Verrucomicrobium spinosum DSM 4136 = JCM 18804: one gene and its partner. The protein of the gene in region 1 binds, or shares a complex with, the protein of each later gene. Links are inferred from orthologs where the notes say so. Each region holds a gene or a part of one and is shown on either strand. Other genes may lie near its edges. The genes, in order: VSP_RS15405 and dapF.

Region 1 (10,043 bases):
ACTGAACGTCAGTCTCCTGTCGAGTGCATCAAGATGGACATGGGGGGATCCTCAACGGTAGCCGTAGGCGAGTGCCCAGGTGACTCCGCGTTCTTTCTTGCTCTTTACGCTGAATACGACCGTGTAGGTGCCAGTGGCTGGCGGGTTCACACGCACAGAGCATGTAAACTTCCCAGTCTTGCGTTCCATGTGGACTGGCTGGCCCTTGGAATCGAAGACGGCGAGTTCAAGCTCGCAGTCTTCGTTGGCGGTACCAAGCCAGAAAGCATATTCATTGCCCTTGAAGAGTTGATGGCGGACGGCCAGTTTCTGACCGGACTCCACCTCGCCATTCCAGTAATCCTCACGAACGGTGTAGCCCTGCTCCACGTACGGCGTGGCGGCCTCCATGGCATAATCATGTGCCTCGTCCACAAAGGCGTAGGCACTGGTCAGGGCCACAAAGAAGAGGGCGCAGAGTACTGCGCACTGAAGCTTGAGCTTGTTCATTTGAGGTAGCGGGAAACTGGAGGACCGGATGATTACCGGGACTTTTTGACTTGAAGGATCAAAGTCAGCAGTTCTTCGCAGGTCGTGTGAATGGTGTTGATCTTCTCAGGCGTAAAACTGCCATCGGGCGAGTCCATGGACTTGCGGATGGTCACTAGACCCTTGGAGATCGCAGTCACAAGACGGTTGTTCTTGGCTGAGTCTGACATGCCATTCACCGACTTGGCGAAGTGATCCACCAGCATGGGCTGGTTGAGAAGCTCAGCCCGGTCATTGGTATAAGCTTTGGACACGACAGAGGTGGCAGAAGAGGTGCCACGCAACCAGCCGCCAAGGCTGACGCACTGGGCCAGATCATTATCACGCATGCGCTCCATTTCAGCGCGAACGGTGGCCTGAGTCTGGTCGAATTCCTTGCGGACAGCCTTCCAGTCATCCTTCTGCACTGCATCAAGAATGCTTTGCGCATGAGGGCGAACGGCCTTGGTCAAGCCGAGACTCTGAGCGATATTAATGACTTCCCGACCGATTTCCTCCACCGCCTGCTTGTCCTGGGCCTGCACAGCCACAAACCCCTCGGCGACGACGGTGCCAAACACCAACGAAAGCTCCATCCGGTCAGAGGAGTCGGGGGTGGAGAGCTTACGAAGTTCGTCTTTCCAGTTGGGATCCCCCAATTTGTCTAGAACGGCAAAGATCTCGCTGGGCACAGGCACCACCACTTCGTCCATGACGTAGCCAGGGAACTGGGCCGGGTCGAACTTCTGAGCGGTCCCCTGGGAGAAGGCGGAACCCGCCAGCATCAAGGAGGCAAAAAGATAAAAAGTCTTCACTTTCATGGTCATTCGGGCAATCTCAGACAGCGACATGCAAGAGGCTGTCATAACGAAGCGCAGAATAGTTGAGGTGCAACCGTTTTGCGGACGTTGATTCCATACTGCTTGAATCTCACAAGAACCGGACCTTGCGCGTAAATAAGATGGGAGGCGACATGAATGTACAGATCTTGCAGACGAGCCCCATATGGGAGGACAAGCTGGCGAGCCAGGCGGGAGTCATCGCGATGCTGGAACGCTGCCCTCCGGTCCCTGGGAGCCTTTTGGTGCTGCCGGAGATGTTTTCCACGGGTTTCAGCATGAACGTGGCGGTGACGGCCCAGACTGAGGCCCGGGAGGATGAGGCCTTTCTTTCCGGAGTGGCCATGAAACACCATTGTGCCGTGATGGGTGGGGTCGTTTCTCCCCTTGTGGAGGGCAAAGCGCAGAACGAATCCGTGACCTTCGGCCCGGATGGGGAGCTTTTGGCCCGCTACGCAAAACAACAGCTCTTTTGTCTCGGCGGCGAGGCTGACTGCCACACACCGGGTGAGGCGGTGATCGCCTTCCCCTTGCAAGGATTTATGGTAGCGCCCTTTGTCTGCTACGACCTCCGGTTCCCGGAGTTGTTCCGTGATGCAGCCATGGTGGGGGCGAATCTGCTGGTGGTGATCGCCAGTTGGCCGGTGAAAAGGTACCATCATTGGCTGACGCTTCTCCAGGCCCGCGCGATTGAGAACCAGGCCTATATGGTGGGAGTCAATCGGGCGGGGAGTGATCCTCACCTGCACTACAATGGCCGAAGCGTAGTGGTAAGCCCTCACGGGCACATCATTACTGATGCGGGAGAATCCGCCGGATCGGTTTCGGCCCGGTTGGACCTTGCTGATCTGCAGGAGTGGCGGGAAGTCTTTCCGGCTCTGCGAGATTCTCGATGGTAGGAGAGTGCTTGTTTCCAAATACTGCGGAGCTGGGCAGGGATGTTGCGTCGTTTTCTGCTGGGAAATGGGCGTGGATCTGCGTTTGATGAGGTGAATGCTCCGCCTCATGCGTCTTTACCCTCTCACTCTTGCCAGCACGGCCTTGCTGTCGCTAACCCTGATCCTCGGACGCGATGATGCTCGGGCTCAGAACGTGGATCCCGCCGAGGCGTTCGCGCCTCCCGCCGTGACGGAATATCTTGGGCGCACGGTGGCCCAGACCATGCATTGGAGCGGATCGGGCTGGCTCATCCGCCACAAACGGGAGAGGGAGGAGGCGGCGAGCCTGATGCGGGAAAAGCTGGAGCTGAAGCCCGGCATGGTGGTGTGCGACTTGGGCTGTGGGAACGGCTATCACACCTTCCCCATGGGTAGGGCAGTGGCTCCTGGCGGTAAAGTCTATGGCGTGGAGATTCAGGAACCATACCTGCGCATGCTTGAGGAGGGCGCGGTAAAGGCCGGAGTGACGAACTTTGTGCCGGTGTTGGGCAAACTCTACGATCCGGGGCTGCCAGATGCCACTTTTGACCTCATGCTGCTCGTGGATGTTTACCACGAGTTCTCGCACCCGGAGCAGATGCTGTCGGCCATGCACAAAGCATTAAAGCCGGACGGCGTGGTGGTGCTGGTCGAGTTCCGGGCGGAAGACGACACGGTGCCCATCAAGCCGGAGCACAAGATGACAAAGGCCCAGATCGACAAGGAGATGACTGCCAATGGCTACAAGCTGGTGAAGTCCTTCGACGGTCTGCCCTGGCAGCATATGCTCTGGTACGGGAAGGGGGAAAGCTCGGGCAATCCGAACAAATCGTGAAAGTTTCCGGTTGGAGAGGCTGATTAGGTGATCCTTCCCCCACAGCATCGACATTCTTCAACCACTGACCTTCATGCGCCGTTTTCCTCTGTTACAACTGACCGTCCTTCTTGGTGCGACTCTCTTGCAAGCCGCTGACCCCGTGACGCTCACGGTGGCCGACTTTACCGACGGCAAGGGCAACCCTGTGCCAGCGGGCTGGAAAACTGAAGACGATGGCTCGATTCATCGTGTGGAGAAAGCAGGCAACATCATCTCCAAGAAAGAGTATGCCAATTTCGAAGTGGAATGGGAATGGAAGCTGGCCGCAGGTGGCAACAGCGGCATCAAGTATTGGGTCAACGAGTTCCCCAAAGGAGGCTGGTTGGGTGTGGAATATCAGATGATCGATGATGCCAAGCATGCGGACGCAACCAAGGGGGCTGGCACCCACAGCACGGCTTCCTTCTATGACATCAAAGCGCCTGCCGCAGACAAGGCTGTAAAGCCCGCGGGTGAGTGGAACCACAGCAAGGTGGTGGTGAAGGACGGCAAGATTCAGCACTGGCTGAACGGCAAACTGGCAGGCGTAGTGGACACCAAGTCTGAAGAATGGAAGGCGGGCATCGCCAAGAGCAAATTCAAAGCTGTGGAAGGCTTTGCCCCCGGAAAAGGTCGCCTCATGCTGACCGACCACGGTGATGAGGTCTGGTGGAAGAACATCAAGGTCACGGAGCTCTGAGCGCCTGCGGCGCAGACAGAAGACTTTAAGACAAAAGACGAAAGACCTGAGAAGAGGTCTTTCGTCTTTTTGTAGCAGCTTGGAGAAGTCTGATCTGACTCAGGTCTTTTGTCTGGAGTCTTGTAGTCTTCTGTCTTCGTCTTCAGCATACCCCGCTGACCAGGCACACAATATCATCGGGCGTGGTCACAATCTCTGCGGCACCATTTTCGCGAAGTTCGGTCTCGCCGCGGAAGCCCCATTTGACACCGACGGCGAGCATGCCGGCATTCACCGCGAGTTGCATGTCGATCCCTGAGTCGCCGACGTAGGCGCATTCGGAAGGTTCTACACCGAGGGTCTTGCAGATCTCAAATGCGCCTGCGGGGTCTGGTTTCTTGGGCACGCCGGAACGGGCCCCCAGCACGATCTCGAAGGGTGTGTCCGGGAAGAAGTGTTTGCAGCAGAGAAGTGTGAAATCGTGGGGCTTGTTGGAGAGAACTGCGAGCTTCATGCCTCGTTCGTGCAGTCCCTGGAGGGCTTCTTCAATGCCCACGTAGGGGCGGGTTTCACTCTTCCAGGTGTCGTGGTAGTGCTTCTGGTACTCGTTGACACGGGCCTCTATGTCCTCGGTAGCGAGCATTTCTGGGGGTAGGGCGCGTTCTACGAGCGCCCGGACGCCGTCTCCGACGTATTTAGGGAAGACCCCGAGAGGTTGCCGTGGGTAGCCACGGGCCTCTAGCATGCGGTTGATGGCTTCTGCCAAGTCTGCCAGAGAATCAATGAGGGTGCCGTCCAGGTCGAAGATGAAAGCTTTCATGAGAGTCGGATTCCGTCACCAAGCGCAGACCGGGCAAAATGCCAACCGAAAAGGCTGGTGGGGGAGTGATGGGGATGAGAAGGTTGGCACGACTCTCGCTCAAAAGCTTCACATCTCTTGATAAAACCGTTGCAAAAGTCTCCTGTTACAAGCATCAATTAAACATCGTACAAATGGCTGCGCCTTTTCCAGATGTCCATTCTGCAAGTCAGGCGAAGGCCGAGACGGGCAGTAGTGTGCCTGCGGCTGAGGCGAAGGTCGTGCCGCCGGTGATTTACCGCCCTAACGTGGCGGCCATCATTCTCAACATGGACAATTCCATGCTTGTGGCTCAACGCTCCGGTCTCCGGAGCGCCTGGCAGTTCCCTCAAGGAGGGGTGGACCCCGGCGAAGGCCTGGAAGAGGCTCTCTTTCGTGAAGTGGAGGAGGAAGTGGGGATCCGACCGGAGAATATACAGCTCCTTGACCGTAAAGGGGGCTACCGCTACGATTTTCCCAAGGGGCGTCTCAAGTACGGAATCTACGGAGGGCAGGAGCAGGTTTATTACCTGTGTCGTTTCCTTGGTAAGGACCGGGACATCAATCTCGATACAGAACACCGCGAGTTTGACCGCTGGCGGTGGATCAAGCCGGAGAAGTTTGACATGGAGTGGGTGCCGCGCTTCAAGCGCGACGTCTATCTGCGTGTGTTTCGAGACTTTTTTGGAATGGAGAAGTAGCCCCCTCGATCGCAACCTTTAAGGGCCGGACCTTCGGACCCAGATTCAGGAGCAGGCGTTGGACTTGAACAAGAGCATACTTCGGACCTGGGGCACTCTGGCGGGTGTTTGGGAGCAGGTGAAGTCGTTCGCCTTGGATCACCCGCTGGATCCATTTCCCCTGCGTCACACCCTGCGCGGTTACAATACCGTCAAAGCCAAGGCTGACCTGAAGGCGGGAGTGACGGTGGCGCTGTTGGATCTGCCGCAGGGAATGGCCTATGCGGTGATAGCGGGCCTGCCCCTCTGGTATGGGGCCACGTGTTCTGCTGTGGCCGCACTGGTGGGGCCGCTGCTGGCCAGCTCCCGGCACACCATTCTGGGGCCGACGAACGCCACTGCCTTCATCACATTTTCCTACTTTGCATCGCACCCGAGCATCAATCAGCTCGCGTTGATGCCGATGCTGGTTTTCCTGGTGGGGGCGCTTTTGCTGCTGGGGGGCTATTTCCGCGTGGCCGATCTGGCGCAGTACATCAGCCGAACTGTGATTGTGGCTTATGTGACGGGTGCCGCGTTGTTGATCATGGTGAATCAGCTTCCGGCTCTGCTGGGGGTCACGATCCCGAAAGGGGGGGCATCGCGAACGCTGTTTGGCACCTTGGGGGCTCTCCTGGATCGGTTGGGAGAGGTGCAATGGACATCAATCGTTCTTACGAGTTCCACCATCGCACTGTTCGTTTTATTGAAGCGATGGCGTCCCCAATTGCCCACCTTTGTGATCGTGCTGGTGGCCATGTCCGGACTGGCCGCCTGGATGAAGTCATCCGGCTTCCCTGTTGTGACCTATGCGGATGCGAAGTTTACCATTTACGATTTGCTTCCGCCATTCCCGGACTTCCTTTCAAAGGATGTGGCCGTACAGTTCAGCCAGTTGTTTGGTCTGGCGGTGGCTATCGCTTTCGTGGCCACGCTGGAGCAGAGTGCGATGTCGAAGACCATCGCATCCCGCGGAAATTACCGGGTCGATGCCAACCAGGACATGTTGTCTCTCGGAACGGCGAACCTGGCGTGTGCCTATCTGAGCGGCATGCCTGCCAGCGGATCTCTGACTCGCTCGGCCTTGAACTTCGAGAGCGGGGCGAGGACGCCGCTTTCGAGCATGATCAACGGCTCAATCTGTCTGGTGGGTGCCCTTACCATAGGTCCACTGGTGGCGTACATCCCACGGGCAGTACTGGCCACCCTGGTAATCTGCATCGCGATATCACTCATTCACCGGCGTCAGATCCGCATTTCCCTCCGTGCCACCAAGTCGGACGCGTTGGTTTTCGTGGTCACCCTGGCGTCCACGCTGCTAGTGCCGCTGCATGTCGCCATCTTTACCGGCGTGGGCGTGTCCATCATGCTCTACCTGAGGAAGGCCAGCCAGCCCTCGCTGGTGGAGTATGAGTTCAACAAGGAGGGGAATCTGGCCGAGGCACAAGGCAAGGAGAGGCAGAACCCCTCCATATCCATCGTGCATGTAGAGGGTGACCTCTTCTTTGGGGCAGCTGAGCTCTTCCGTACGCAAATTCAGAGAACTTGTTCTGATCCCAATCTCAAGATCATCATCTTGCGGCTGAAGAATGCCCGGCACCTTGACGCGACCAGCGTGATGGCACTGGAGGAGTTGATCCGGGTCATGAAGCAGGCCAACAGACATCTCATCATCAGCGGAGCGATGCGGGATGTGGTGCGCGTGCTGAAAAACAGCGGCTTGATTGAGGTGCTCGGGAGGGAGAATCTTTTTATGGGAAATGCCTCCAATCCCAATCTTTCAACCCGGGATGCGCTGAAACGAGCCCAGGAAATTCTTGGCTTCCGGGAGGCCGATGTGCACATATATTACGATCCAAGACACAGTCGCAAGGGGGATGGCGGCGGTTCTGCGGGTTCGCCCGCAGGCTAGTCACTATTTTGTTGCGGCTGCCGCTGATCGGGTGAGGATGAATTTCCCATAGAATGAAACGATTCCGAGAGTACTTGCCGCTCCCTCTTCACATCAGCCTGCCGCTGAGTGTGCTGGTGTGCTGCATGATATTCATCGTGGTGAATACGCTGGTCTTGCTGCATCTGGGTGACAACAAGGAACTCCGGGATCAGGCGCTGTTGGGGGGGAAGCAGGTGGCCCGACTGGCCAGAGTGGCGGGCCGGGCCTCACTTGAGAATAAGGATCAGCTCAATTCGCACCTCGAGATCCTGGCGAGCTACAGCCGGGTGAAGTGGGCAGGGATTTGCGATGACCGAGGGGTGCTTGTCGCCTGCACGGACGGGGACATCGTGGGCAAGACGGTGACCGAGGCCGAGGGCCCTTCATCTGGAGCCGTGGTGATCAAGACTCTGAACACAGGATCACCCCACAAAGACAGAGTCTCTTCCACAGGTCTGGTCATGACCTATCCCGTAACGGCTCACAGTCCGGACGCCAAACAGATGCGTGTGGCGGTGCTGGAGCGCGACATGCGAGATGTACTGGCGGGCCAGCGGGAGAACACCATCTGGGAGGCTGGTGCGTCAGCGGGGGTCTTGCTGGTGGTGTGTGCGGTCTTCTGGTGGTGGTTGCGTAATTTTCTGCGGAAGCGCATGGACCGGGTGCTGGATCTCATCCGGAATCGTCAGGACAGTCTCACTCCAGTGAGCGTGCTGCCGGGTGCAGATGAGTTTTCCCGGCTTTCTGCCGCCCTGCAGGAGCAGGAGGCGCTCTTTCGCCAGATCGTGGACAACATTAATGAGGTGGTGTGGGTGCTGGATGGTAACCGTCAGGTGATCTACGTGAGTCCGGCTTACGAGCGCGTCTGGGGGCGCGAACGGGACGGGACCGTGAAAGGGAATCCACTATGGAACCAGTACATTCCGCAGGAACATCTACAGAAGCTGAAGGTGCTGTTCGAGACGCTCTACAGTGATGGCAAAGCGGTCCATTTCGAGTACCCGATCATTCGGAAGAGCGGGGAGCGTGGATGGATCGAGGCCAGTGCCTTTCCTGTAATGGCACCCGGGGGCGGCATCCATCGAGTTGTGGGCATCAGTCGCGATGTCACGGATCGCAAGGCGCTGGAGGAACAGTTTCTTAACATCAGTGAGCAGGAGCGCCGGCGCTTGGGGCATGACCTCCATGACGATGCCTGCCAGCGACTGGCGTCGCTCAAGATGCGGTGTGAGGTGCTCGTGGCCTCCCTTCGCAATGAGCACTCCTCCAGCCTGCCGCTCGCCCAGGAGTTGAAGACTCAGCTCACTGGGACCTCCGCCTTGCTGCGAGACATCGCCCGCGGCCTCTCTCCGGTGGAAATGGATGGGGAGGGGTTGATGCTGGCGCTGCGCAAGCTGGCAGATCTTGCAGAGACGATCTACGAGGTGCCGTGTTTCTTTGAGTGCGAACACACTGTGCTGGTCAGCAACACGGATGCGGCGAACCACATCTACCGAATCGCACAGGAGTTTATCAACAACGCGGCCCGGCATGGCCACCCGACCCGGATCGACATGACGCTGGAGACTGACTGGGAGTCGGTGAGTCTGACGGTCACCAACGATGGTGTACCTTTCACGGAGCCGGAGAATGCACCGGGCATGGGGCTGAAGATCATTCGCTACCGCGCGAATGCCATCGGGGCATTTGTGAGCATCCGGCCTCGTAATCATCCTGAGGGCGGCACCATTGCCGAGTGCATTGTGTCCCAAAACGTGTGCAATCCAGATGATGGGAAAGTGGCTGAGGCGATGCGGGCGGCTGTTGCAAGGGATGTGGCCCTTTGAGAGGTGAGGGAGAGGGCTTGTCAATGCCCTGCGGTGTTTTTAAGGGAATTATAGTTGTTTTCAAACCCAGGTTCCTTCCTAGGTTCGCGACCCCATGTCGATCAAGATTCGTTTTAACTCCGCCGTCGCCACCGGTCTGGTGCTTGCCAAGGTAGGCAATCCCCAGCGTGATGAGCCATTGCAGACGTCCAAGGAGGTTTTTCACATTGAAGAGGGCGACCAGGCCACGCTCACCGGCATTTTCCTCAAGCCCTTCAAGAACCTGATTCCGCATCGTTTCACGCATCATTCGTCGCTCGACCAGCACGAGATGAACACGATCGCGAAGGCGATCTTTGCCTCCAGTGACGGGTTGCTGGAGAAGGGGTGCGACATTGCCAAACGTTTGTACTCGAAATCCTACCACCCGAACATCAAGGAGGGGGACTTGTGCATCTCCTTGATCAAGGACATTGAGATGGAGAGCAGCAAGGTGCAGGCCATTTGCATCCTCAAGTCTGAGAGCGTGGTGCCCTTCCTGAGCATCTCCACACGTGATGGTGATCTGAAGCTGTCCACGGAGCATGGCATCAATCCCGAGAAAATCGACAAAGGCTGCCTGATTGTGGATTTTTCCTCAGAGGATGGCTACTATGTGCTCACCTTTGACCGGACAGGCACGGACTCACGCTTTTGGGTGCGGGACTTCCTTGGGTTGCAGGCGGTGACGGATGCGGCCTTCCTGACCAAGTCCTATGCCGACATGGCGGTGGCCTTTCTCAAACAGGAGGTGCCCACGGAGACCGAGGCGGCGGAATCCAAAACGACGGCGGCCCATGACGCGATCAGCTTCTTTGAGACCCGCGAGACGTTTGACCTCAAGGAGTTCGAGGAAGAAGTGCTGAAAAAGCCGGATGTGGTGGCGAAGTTTGCCGAGCATCGCGCCAAGG
Region 2 (10,253 bases), 970 kb from region 1 along the record:
TTGCTGCCGCCACGGCGGATGCTTCATTGAGACTTCGAGGTCATCGTGGCAGAGCTGCAATCTGGACTGCGAACAGGGCTTCGCTGGCAACGCGGAGGGCGACTGCAACACCTCACACATTCAGATAACCTGGGTTGTGGGGCGACCGCTTCGGTTGCCTTGTCAGGGGTGGCGCGTGGCAAGCGGGGCCCTTGCTCTACAGCGTCTCTGGGGGAGGAGGTTAGGGCAGTTCCGGTTCGTGGAATCGACTCCTCTAAGCTCCCTTCACACCCGCGATCCACTCTCGTGCAGCGCGAGTGGTCTCCATGGCCTCATTCGCCAGCGCGGTGGCAAACGGGGGCTTGAACCACGGGAAGGCACCGAGAAGGTCGGGGGTCACGAGCACTTGGCCGTCGCAGTTCGGGCCGGCGCCGATCCCGATCGTGGGGATCTGGATGGCCTTGCTGATGCGTTCTGCCACCTCAGGGACCATGCTCTCCAGGACGATGCCTGCTGCGCCTGCTTCTTCGAGTGCACGGGCATCAGCCAAAAGTCGGTTGGCGTCGTCGTCGGTCTTGCCCTTTTTCTTGTAGCCGCCTTCGTGTTTCACGCTCTGCGGCAGCATGCCGATGTGTCCGATGTAGGCGATGCCAGCTTGTGTGATGGCTCGAACTTGGTCGGCCACATCCACGCCGCCCTCAAGCTTGACGGCATCGGCACCTGCTTCTACGAGGCGGCGTGCGTTGTGCACTGCCATATCTGGCATGCCATAGCTGCCGGAGGGAAGGTCCACAATGATCGTGGCGCGTTGCACCCCACGGCGGACGGCGGCGGCATGATGCAGCATCATCTGCATGGTCACGCCCGTGGTGTCTGGCATGCCTAGCACGACCATGCCCAGGGAGTCTCCTACGAGGATGAGATCCACGCCGGCTTCATCAAGCAGCCGGGCGGTGGGGTAGTCATAAGCGGTGAGGACGGCGAGCTTTTCACCGGCGGCTTTCCGGTCGCTAAGCTGCTGGGCGAGGAGGGCGGGGGAGACGGCCATTGCAGGGGAGGGAGAGGAAGGGGGCGTCGAGCGAAACTTACGATACGACGGAGAGGAGGTCACGGACTGCCGAGGTCGAGCCAGTCCAGTGAATACACCCGAGGTGGAGGCTCGTCCGAGATGGGCAGGGTATCGAGGATCTCCTGCACCGACCGGTCTTCGCCGGGAAGGCGCAGGTCCGCGCGGATGTCTGCGAGCGGTTGCAGCACGAACCGACGCTGCGTCATGCGCGGGTGGGGGAGCGTGAGGTCCGGGTGATCCACCACGGCGGCATCGGCATAGAGCAGATCCAGGTCCACGGTGCGTGGCGCATGGTGCTCGTGCTCATTCGGGCGGCCAAGTGCGGCCTCGATGGCCCGGGTGTGCTGGAGCAGATCCAGAGGCTGGAGTTCTGCTTCCAGCTCGATCACCGCATTCAAAAATCCCGGTGAACCCGGAGGGCAATCCACGGGATCCGTTTCATAAACCGCGGAGGTGGCGATCACTCTACTCCCTGGAACGCTCTGGAGAAGAGCGACCACGGCCTGACGAAGATTCTCAAGCCGGTCCCCCAAATTCGAACCGAGAGCGATGCCGTATTTCATCGACTCCCGGTTGCGAAGGTGGGTAGGGGCAAAGAATCGAGATCTGGAGCTATTTCAGCCCCAGTACGTCCTGCATGTCATAGATGCCCGCGGGCTGGCTCACGAGCCACTTGGCGGCGCGCACGGCTCCGTTGGAGAAGGTGTCGCGGCTGGAGGCCTTGTGTGTGAGTTCCACGCGCTCGCCCACGTTGGCGAAGACGACGGTGTGATCTCCGACCACATCGCCACCGCGCAGGGCATGGACGCCGATTTCCTTCTTCGTCCGGGCACCCACATCGCCCTTGCGGCCGTGGCGGGTGTCCGTTTCGTAGCTGACCTCAGTCTCTTCGCACAGGATCTCCACCAGACGACGGGCGGTGCCGCTCGGGGAGTCCGTCTTCATGCGGTGGTGCATTTCCACCACTTCGAGATCAAAGGGTTCGCCGAGGATGCGCACAGCCTGACGGGTCAGCCAGAAGAGGGTGTTCACCCCCACGCTGAAGTTGGGTGCCAGCACGACCGGCAGCGTCTTGGACGCTTCACGGATTGCGGCGAGTTCCTCCGGCGTGTGGCCGGTGGTACCCATAACGAAAGGCTTTTTGTGCTTCACACAGGCGGCCACCAGCTCATTGCTGAAGTGGTGGGAGGTGAAGTCGATCACTGCATCGCACTTGGAGAGGGCCTCATCCAGGGAGTCACCCATGTCCACAGTCGCGCCGACGGCACAGTCGGCATCGCTTTCCACGGAATGAATGACAGCCTGGCCCATGCGGCCTTTGGCACCGGTGACGAGAATTTTGAGCTGAGCCATGATGGTCGGTTTGCAGTGAATATTACTCAGCAAGGATGCCCACGTTGATCATGGTCTGGCGCAGTTCATTGACCTGGGCTTCCCCCAGCTCGCACATCGGCAGACGCAGCTCGGCATCGCAGATGCCTTTGAGTGCCAGCGCTGTCTTGATGGGGATCGGGTTCGTGGAAAGCTTCAGGAAAGCGGAGAACAGCGGGTTGAACTGCGCATGAATGCTCTGAGCCTCGGCCCAGCGGCCAGCCAGAGCGGCCTGCACCATCCTGTTCATCTCTGCCGGGATGAGGTTGCCCGCCACGCTGACCACGCCCACGCCACCCACGCTCATGAAGGGCAGGGTGAGGGAGTCGTCACCGGAGAGGATATCAAACTCTGCCGGGAGGAGCATTTTCATCTGGCTCACACGGTCGGCATTGCCACCGGCTTCCTTGATGGCGCGGATGTTTGGGCAGGCCTCGGCAAGGCGCACCACGGTGTCCACGCCGATCTCGATGCCACAGCGGCCGGGGATGCTGTACAGCATGATTGGCAGCTTGGTGTTGTCGGCGATGGCCTTGAAGTGGCGGAAGAGCCCCTCCTGGGTGGGCTTGTTGTAATAGGGTGCGACCAGCAGGGCGGCATTGGCACCGGCGGCCTCGGCTTCCTGGGTCATTTCCACGGCTTCACGCGTGGAGTTGCTGCCGGTGCCAGCCATGACGATGCCACGGCCTGCGGTGTACTCCACGGTCAACTGGATGACGCGCTCGTGCTCATCGTAGTCCAGGGTGGGGGATTCACCCGTGGTTCCGCAGGGCACGACGCCCTGCACGCCGCCGGCAAACTGGTAGTCCACCAACTTTCGCAGGGCGGCTTCATCGATCTGGCCGTTGCGAAAGGGGGTGACAATGGCGGTGTGGGTACCGGCGAACATGACGTTTTAGGTGTTAATGATGATGAGAACTGAGAACTGAAAAGAGGAAAGGGGGAGCCAGTTCATCTGCGGCTGTGAGGGCCGGCAGAGGGGGCTCCCAGTGGGCGCTTAGACTTCGAGCTTGCCCTGAAAGACGAAGTCGGCGGGGCCGTGCAGGGTGACGTCAGAATAGACGTCGCCAGCCTGGTTGAAGCCGACCTTCAGGGTGTCGCCACCCTTGACCTTCACGGAGACGGGAGCGGCTGCTCCATGGAGCTCATGGTGAATGAGCGCGCAGGCCACCATGCCGGTGCCGCAGGCCAGGGTCTCATCTTCCACGCCGCGCTCGTAGGTGCGGATCACAATGGAGCCGGGGGAGATGACGGTGGCAAAATTGGCGTTGGTGCCCTTCGGCGCGAAGGCCTCATGGTAGCGCAGGCACGCGCCCAGACGGCGGATTTCGGCCGTGGAGAGGGCATTCACATCGTCCACAAAAACGACGGCGTGCGGGACACCGGTGTTCACGCTGTGCACTTCCAGCGGGGTGCCATCCACCACCAACCCCTGATTCAGCTTCAGGCTGTGGGGCTGGCTCATGTTGATTTCGACCTGATCGCCGAAGAACTCCGCGGAGATCATCCCGGCCTGGGTCTCGAACTTCAGCGCCGCCAGGCTGTTGTCGTGCAGCTTGTTCACGAAGCGGGCAAAGCACCGGGCACCGTTGCCGCACATCTCGGCCTCGCCGCCGTCCGCATTGTAGTAGCGCATGCGGAAGTCACCGCCTTCGGTGGCTGGTTCCACGGCCAGGAGGCCGTCTGCACCCACGCCACGATGACGATCGCAGAGCTGGGCGATGGATTCACCGGAGAGTTGCAGGGACAAATCGCGGTTGTCGAGCATGACGAAGTCATTGCCCGCGCCGTTCATTTTCCAGAAGCTGAGAAGATTGGCCATGGGATAAGGGGCGGAGAAGCTAGACGGCTTTCACTGCGTCCACAAGAGGTTTAACGAATGCCGTGAGCCGGTCGGACAAGTCGGAATGCGTGCCGTGTTCCTCGATCAGCTTCACAATGGCGCTGCCCACGACCACGCCATCGGCCATGCAGGCGACGGTGCTGGCCTGGATGGGGGTGGAGATGCCAAACCCCACGGCAATGGGGGTGTTGGTTGCGGCTTGGATCTTCTGGAGCTGGTCGGAGATGCCGGTGGCCAGGGAGGTCTGGGCTCCCGTCACGCCCTCGCGGGAGACGTAGTAGATGAAGCCCTCTGCCTGCTGGGTGATGAGTTTGATGCGCGACTCCGGGGTGGTCGGTGCGATGAGGCGGATGCGTTTGAGGCCGTCGCCGACTGTCAATTCGTCGTTCAGCGGCGCTTCGTCTGGCGGCAAATCCAGAATGAGCACGCCATCGGCTCCGGCCGCGGCGGCATCGCGATGGAAGGCCTCAAACCCGTAGGTATAGACGGGGTTCAGGTAAGTGAAGAGCACCAGGGGCACCTGGGTCTCCTGGCGCAACTCCTTGATGAACGCCAGCACCTTGGGCAGTGTGGTCCCAGCCTTCAGAGCCCGCTCGGCGGCCATTTGGTTCACAATGCCATCGGCCTGGGGGTCGCTGAAGGGCACACCCAGCTCGATCACATCGGCTCCGCAGCGGGCCAGAGTCAGTACGATCTCCCGGGTCGTGGGCAGGTCGGGGTCTCCTGCGGCGATGTAGGCCACAAAACCTTTCTTTCCGGCAGCACGCAGCCCGGCAAAACATTCGTCAATCCGATTCATGAGAACGGGACGGATAGTCCGAAGCCGCCCGCGGTGCAAAGCGCAATGTCGTCAGCCAGGGGGTTTTTTGGTGGGAAGGGGTGGCGATTCAACGGATAGGGGAGACGGTGTTTGTGTTCGCGGCATTGCATCGCAGATCATTCGGGGCTATCGGTGCCCAGTGGTTGCGCGACGAGCATGATATCATTCCTTTCTGAGATCCTGCCGGTGGTGAAGCCCGTCTGGCACCTGTGTGTTATTGCGCTGAACCTGGTGGTGGTGGGATACGCGCTGAGTCACGTGCTGCTGAGGAACCGGGACTACCGGAGTGCGGCATTTTGGGCGGTGCTCATTGCATTTGTCCCCTTTCTGGGTGCTTGCTTCTACGCGCTATTTGGGATCAACCGCCTGCGACGTCGCGGGGCCAGATATCGTCACAGTCTGGAACTCGCGGCGGTGGGGGAGGTCTGCCCCGTCAATCCGTGGCAGACAGTGCCGGAACTCAAAGAATTGCGGGCGCTCTCGACCTCCCTGGGGATGCTCTCCCGATTTGGCTTTACAGTGGGAAATCACGTCACGTTGTTGCGCAATGGGGAGGAGGCGATGCCGGCCATGCTGGAGGCGATCCGTGGTGCTCAAAAGTCCATCTCTCTGTGCTCTTACATCTTTGAGGCCCACGGTATCGGCATGAAGTTCGTGGAGGAGTTGGTCCTTGCCAAAGACCGCGGGGTGGAAGTGCGGGTTCTGGTGGATGACGCAGGGACCCGCTACTCCTGGCCGCCCATCACCCATCTGCTGCGGAGCCGGGGTGTGATGGCCAAGCGCTTCATGCCTATCCGCTTCGTCCTGCGCATCCTCACCATGAACCTGCGGAATCACCGCAAGGTGATGGTGGTGGACGGGACAACTGGTTTCACCGGGGGCATGAACATCCGCCAGGGCAATATGCTGGAGGCAGATCCCAGCCATCCCGTGCAGGACATGCATTTCAAGGTGGAAGGCCCGGTGGTGCAGCAGCTTCAGCGGGTCTTTGCGGAGGACTGGGCCTTTTGCTCTGGGGAAGTGCTTTCCGGTCCTCTCTGGTATCCCACCCTGGCACCCGCAGGTGAGGTGGCTGCCATCGGCGTGCCGGACGGTCCGGATGAAGACCTTGAACTCATGCCCAAGGCGATTTTCGCCGCGATCTCCGAGGCGCGGCACTCGGTCCGCATCATGACGCCCTACTTCCTCCCGCCGCCGACCCTTATCTGGGCGCTGAACCTTGCGGCGCTCCGCGGTGTGGATGTGAAAGTGCTCACGCCAAGGCGCAACAACATCCCCTTTGTGCGCTGGGCCGCGCGTACCCTCTACCCGGAGATGCTGGAAAAGGGCGTAAAGATCTACGAGGCGGACGGGCACTTCGACCACTCCAAGTTCATGACGGTGGACGGGTTGTGGTCGTTGGTGGGATCTACGAACTGGGACCCCCGCAGCCTGCGGTTGAACTTTGAGTTCAATCTGGCGTGCTTCGATGACCTGCTGGCCCAGGAGCTGGATCGGGAGTTTGAGAAAAAGGTGCGAAACGGCACCCTGGAGTCTCTCGCCGCCCTTCGCAGTGCCACATTGGCCGAACGGCTGCGGGATGGCTTTGCCCGTTTGTTCATGCCGTTCTTGTGACGTCCTTTCGAGACAGGATTAACAAGATTTCTGAAGGATTAACAAGATTTCTGAAGGATTAACAAGATGGGGAATGGATGCAAATCCAGGGGGCAATGATGCGGGGGTAGTCTGACGGTCCCCGTCGGTTCGTGAGCGGAGGATCCTGTGGGAATGGTTGAGCATATGTTGGGCTTCCTGATTGCTCCAAAGCGGGGCACTCGCCTGCGCTCCTCGCACATTTCTCCGCAACTTCCTGACCGTCTGGGCATTCAATGTTGGGAGATGACGCTCCTCCGAATTGCATTGCACAATGGCTCCGCAACCCACACGGTGATCCTGTGAGAACCGCACTTCTGGTTGTCCTGGCGTTTCTGGTGGCACTGGCCATCGGCTGGTACGGGGGCGCTCGTCGTCCCTCCCTTGGTCTTGAGGGTCTGACTGGCGAGCCCATGGCGTCTGCTCAGTCGGCTCCGCGGGAGTTGCCTGCTGCCCGCGCTCCCTTTGTAGCACCCAAGAGCGTTGACGAAGATCTTGAGGATCTTTTGAAGCCAACCGTGGAGGCGGCTCCGGCAGTCGCGGAGCCCCAGCCTGCGGTACCCATCCCGGGTATGCCGGGAGTCCGAGGTCAACGCATGGCTCAGATCGATCAACTGGTGGAAGCGGGATCTACGCTGGTGACGGACCCGTACGAGGTGGAGCCGGGCGTGTACAACTACTCCATACTCACCCCCCGGTTGAACGCTCTTAATGACGGCAGCGCAGGGGTGAAGATGGAGGTGAAGCGTTATCAGTTCGATGTGAGCGGCGGCTACTATGTGGATTTTGACCAGTCGGTGCCGATGACTCCGGGGATCGACTCGGGGATGAACTTCCAGGAAGGCAATCAAGGCTTTGCCAGCATCCTCAGGGTGGAGTTACAACCGGGTACGGGGCAGGTGCGGGTCATGTCCAGCGATTACAAGACAGAGGGGGCGTCACCCGCGCCCTCTGGTGCAGGCGACAGTGCTCCTGGCGAGGTGCCTTGATGCTCCGGTCAGGGGTCCAATCAATCATCAAAGTCGCTTCACAACCACAAAGCTGTCGGAGGAAGAGATCGGGATGGTTCCCGCCTTCTTCCCATCTGGATTGTTGATGTGTATGGAATAGGAGCCTTCCACATCGAAGTTCATGCCTTCCAGAGTGAAGCTTCCGTCCTGGGTGCTGGCGAAGGTGGTGTACCAGTAGTTCCAGTCCCTCAGATGGTACACCAGGGTGAGGCTCGCCTGCGAGGCGGGAGTTCCATCTGCTTCGAGTACCCTGCCAGAGATGGTGAGCCCTTTGGGGAAGGTAAGAGGAGTATCTGGAAGAGGGTTCCTCTCGTCTAGTTTGACCCAGGGTGACTCCACCAGGCGGCAACCAGAGCGGAAGAGGAGGCGGTAGTCCCCATGCAGAGGTAGCCCGGTCACCGCATACTTGTCTGAGCCGGATGGGAGTTGGATATCATGCTCCAGGCTCATGGCACGTGAGCCCTCATCATGGAGGCGCAAAATCGTTCCCATAGTTCTTCGGTAGTCAAGACCAGCCCCGGCGGCGGCCAGTCGTCCCGTGATGCCGCCTGATGGGATCAGGTGGATGTCGAGCTCCACATCTCCCTCGCCGTGGGTGAGTTTGAGCTCCTTCAGACTCTCCGGGCGTGAGTAGCCAGCGATGCCGTGACGCATGAAGTCGATGTAGTCGCCCACTTGAAAGCGCCCCGTCGCTTCGCCGTTGTTGATCGGCAGCGGGCGCTCCCGTCCTCGCACTTGCACGACGAAGTTTCCTTGAGCCGGTGGCTGATCTGCGGGGGGATGCAGCCGGAATCTCACCGTTCGTTCCTGGGGAGGGGTGGGCGGGGCTTGGTTGGGGCCTTCCGCAGTGAGGCCATTTTTTGAGAGATAGAGGTGCAGGTCGGACTGGTTGCCTGTGACCCGTGTCTTCCATTCCCGACCATCGCAATTGAGTTCAATCTCTCCTGGGTTGAGTAGGCCAATCGAGAAATGGACATCGGTTCCCTGGAGGTGACCTTCAGTTTCAAACGCCATGTTGAAGTTGGCCAGATTCCAGGAGTTGCCGCTGTTCGAGTCCAGGTAGTACCGAACAATCGGCGGATTCCCTCTTCTGGAGAGCAACTTCTCCGGATCATGAATGATGCCTCCCAGCCTTAGCTCAGGGAAGAGCCGAACGGGTTCGAGGGGGCGCCTGGGCACCACCGGGGCGATCGCTGAGGCATATCCCGGAGCCTCGATGAGTGCGAGGAAATGGCGGTTGGGAGACCAAAGGTCCAGTTTCAGATGCCCGTCGTTGCCTGATGGCTGGCGGCTCATGCTGGCAAGGAAGGACCGTGAGCCGTAAAACATCGATTCGTTCGCGATTCCCCAGGAACAACAGTAAGCCCTGGCGCTGGGAACAGCGGTTCCCGTATTGGCATCGACGATTTGCAAATCCAGTGGCTCAATCTTGCGGACGCTGATCGTGGTGGGAATGCCATTGGCAAAACGGACGCCATTAAACTGCGACCATTCATGGCCGTAAGCTCGCACCTCGATGTCAAATGCGCTGTCCGTCTCAGCATTTCCGATGGTGGCTTCCCCGGCTGCGGAAGTCTGCAAGCTTCCCTGACGATGGGCCTTTTCGCTATTGAGCATGATCGATTTGACGTGGAGTTCTGCCCCGGGTATGGCCACCCCAATCTCATCCACGAGTTTCAAGATCGCGGGATAACCTTTCCTGACGACGAGGGAGAATGCAGCCGGTTCATCCGCGTTCTTGGGGGCCTGGACAATCGTGGAGGCGGGGGCGTGCCCTTCAAGCCACAGGCCCACCACCATGGACTTCCCAAAGCCCTCACAGGTAAACCTGGCGGCGTTTCGCACGCTGGCGGTGAACGATCTTCGCTCTGACCAACCGCTAATCGTGAAAACGTGGCTTGTGGTGATGACCTTGCCGGTTTCGTCCACCAGCTTGCCAACCGCCTTCCACTCAATTATCGGGTCCATCGTTTGCGTCTCTTCCACCATCGCCAGCGCGGCAATCCTCTCCTCCGGCGTAAAAGCCCGTGCCAAGGGGGGCACGGCGAGCGCACACATGAGAATGAAGCCAGTGATGGAAGTCAGGGTGGCAAGGCCAAGGGTCTGGGAAACAAACGGACGGCCCTGGGTTGGGACGGTTCCCAGAATGCGCTGGATGCGTTGCAACAGACCGCTGCCGCCGGTGGCGGCGAGGGAGAAGGGGAGAGAGTCGGGTCTGGCTGCTTCCAGGTCCGCAAGGGCGCGGGCATAGGTGGGGCGATCTCCCCCCCAGGCGAGAACCTGATCGTCACAGGCGCATTCCGCTTCATCCCGGGCAGCACGGGCCATCGCGCGGACAGGCGGGTTGAAAAAAAGCAGTGTTTCCACCGTGGTGATCCAGAGGTTGATGATGGGATCCCGCCGACGCAGATGGGCCAGTTCATGCAGCACGACCGTTTCCGCGGCGGCAAGGGTCATCCTGCCGAAGATCGCAGCGGGCAGGTAGATGACGGGACGGAACCAGCCAACCACCATCGGTACCTGCAGGCG

What was found.
Region 2: the proteins of VSP_RS15405 (region 1) and dapF are in contact, whole or in part, in a solved structure (PDB 5YGU), measured with the Escherichia coli proteins. The link is inferred for Verrucomicrobium spinosum DSM 4136 = JCM 18804 from one-to-one orthologs.

Annotation. Positions count from the first base shown.
Region 1 is NZ_ABIZ01000001.1:3,815,122-3,825,164, forward strand. The notes cover bases 3,835-6,564. They hold VSP_RS15405 (RNA pyrophosphohydrolase), read left to right. Parts: upstream 3,835-4,791; coding sequence 4,792-5,337; downstream 5,338-6,564. Other genes in these bases: VSP_RS15400 (HAD family hydrolase), read right to left, coding at 3,962-4,618; VSP_RS35630 (SulP family inorganic anion transporter), read left to right, coding at 5,402-6,564. Also shown: VSP_RS15375 (hypothetical protein), read right to left, coding at 52-489; VSP_RS15380 (hypothetical protein), read right to left, coding at 522-1,328; VSP_RS15385 (nitrilase-related carbon-nitrogen hydrolase), read left to right, coding at 1,481-2,245; VSP_RS15390 (class I SAM-dependent methyltransferase), read left to right, coding at 2,352-3,098; VSP_RS15395 (3-keto-disaccharide hydrolase), read left to right, coding at 3,172-3,819; more of VSP_RS35630, read left to right, coding at 6,565-7,267; VSP_RS15415 (PAS domain-containing sensor histidine kinase), read left to right, coding at 7,321-9,114; VSP_RS15420 (nucleoid-associated protein), read left to right, coding at 9,209-10,043. UniProt on the Escherichia coli protein: Master regulator of 5'-end-dependent mRNA decay.
Region 2 is NZ_ABIZ01000001.1:2,849,502-2,859,754, forward strand. The notes cover bases 2,330-5,269. They hold dapF (diaminopimelate epimerase), read right to left. Parts: upstream 4,242-5,269; coding sequence 3,417-4,241; downstream 2,330-3,416. Other genes in these bases: dapB (4-hydroxy-tetrahydrodipicolinate reductase), read right to left, coding at 2,330-2,401; dapA (4-hydroxy-tetrahydrodipicolinate synthase), read right to left, coding at 2,424-3,308; trpA (tryptophan synthase subunit alpha), read right to left, coding at 4,261-5,061; VSP_RS11575 (phospholipase D-like domain-containing protein), read left to right, coding at 5,239-5,269. Outside these bases: panB (3-methyl-2-oxobutanoate hydroxymethyltransferase), read right to left, coding at 254-1,027; folK (2-amino-4-hydroxy-6-hydroxymethyldihydropteridine diphosphokinase), read right to left, coding at 1,087-1,611; more of dapB, read right to left, coding at 1,661-2,329; more of VSP_RS11575, read left to right, coding at 5,270-6,696; VSP_RS11580 (hypothetical protein), read left to right, coding at 7,017-7,703; VSP_RS11585 (M56 family metallopeptidase), read right to left, coding at 7,731-10,253. UniProt on the Escherichia coli protein: Involved in the succinylase branch of the L-lysine biosynthesis and in the biosynthesis of the pentapeptide incorporated in the peptidoglycan moiety. Catalyzes the stereoinversion of LL-2,6-diaminopimelate (L,L-DAP) to meso-diaminopimelate (meso-DAP).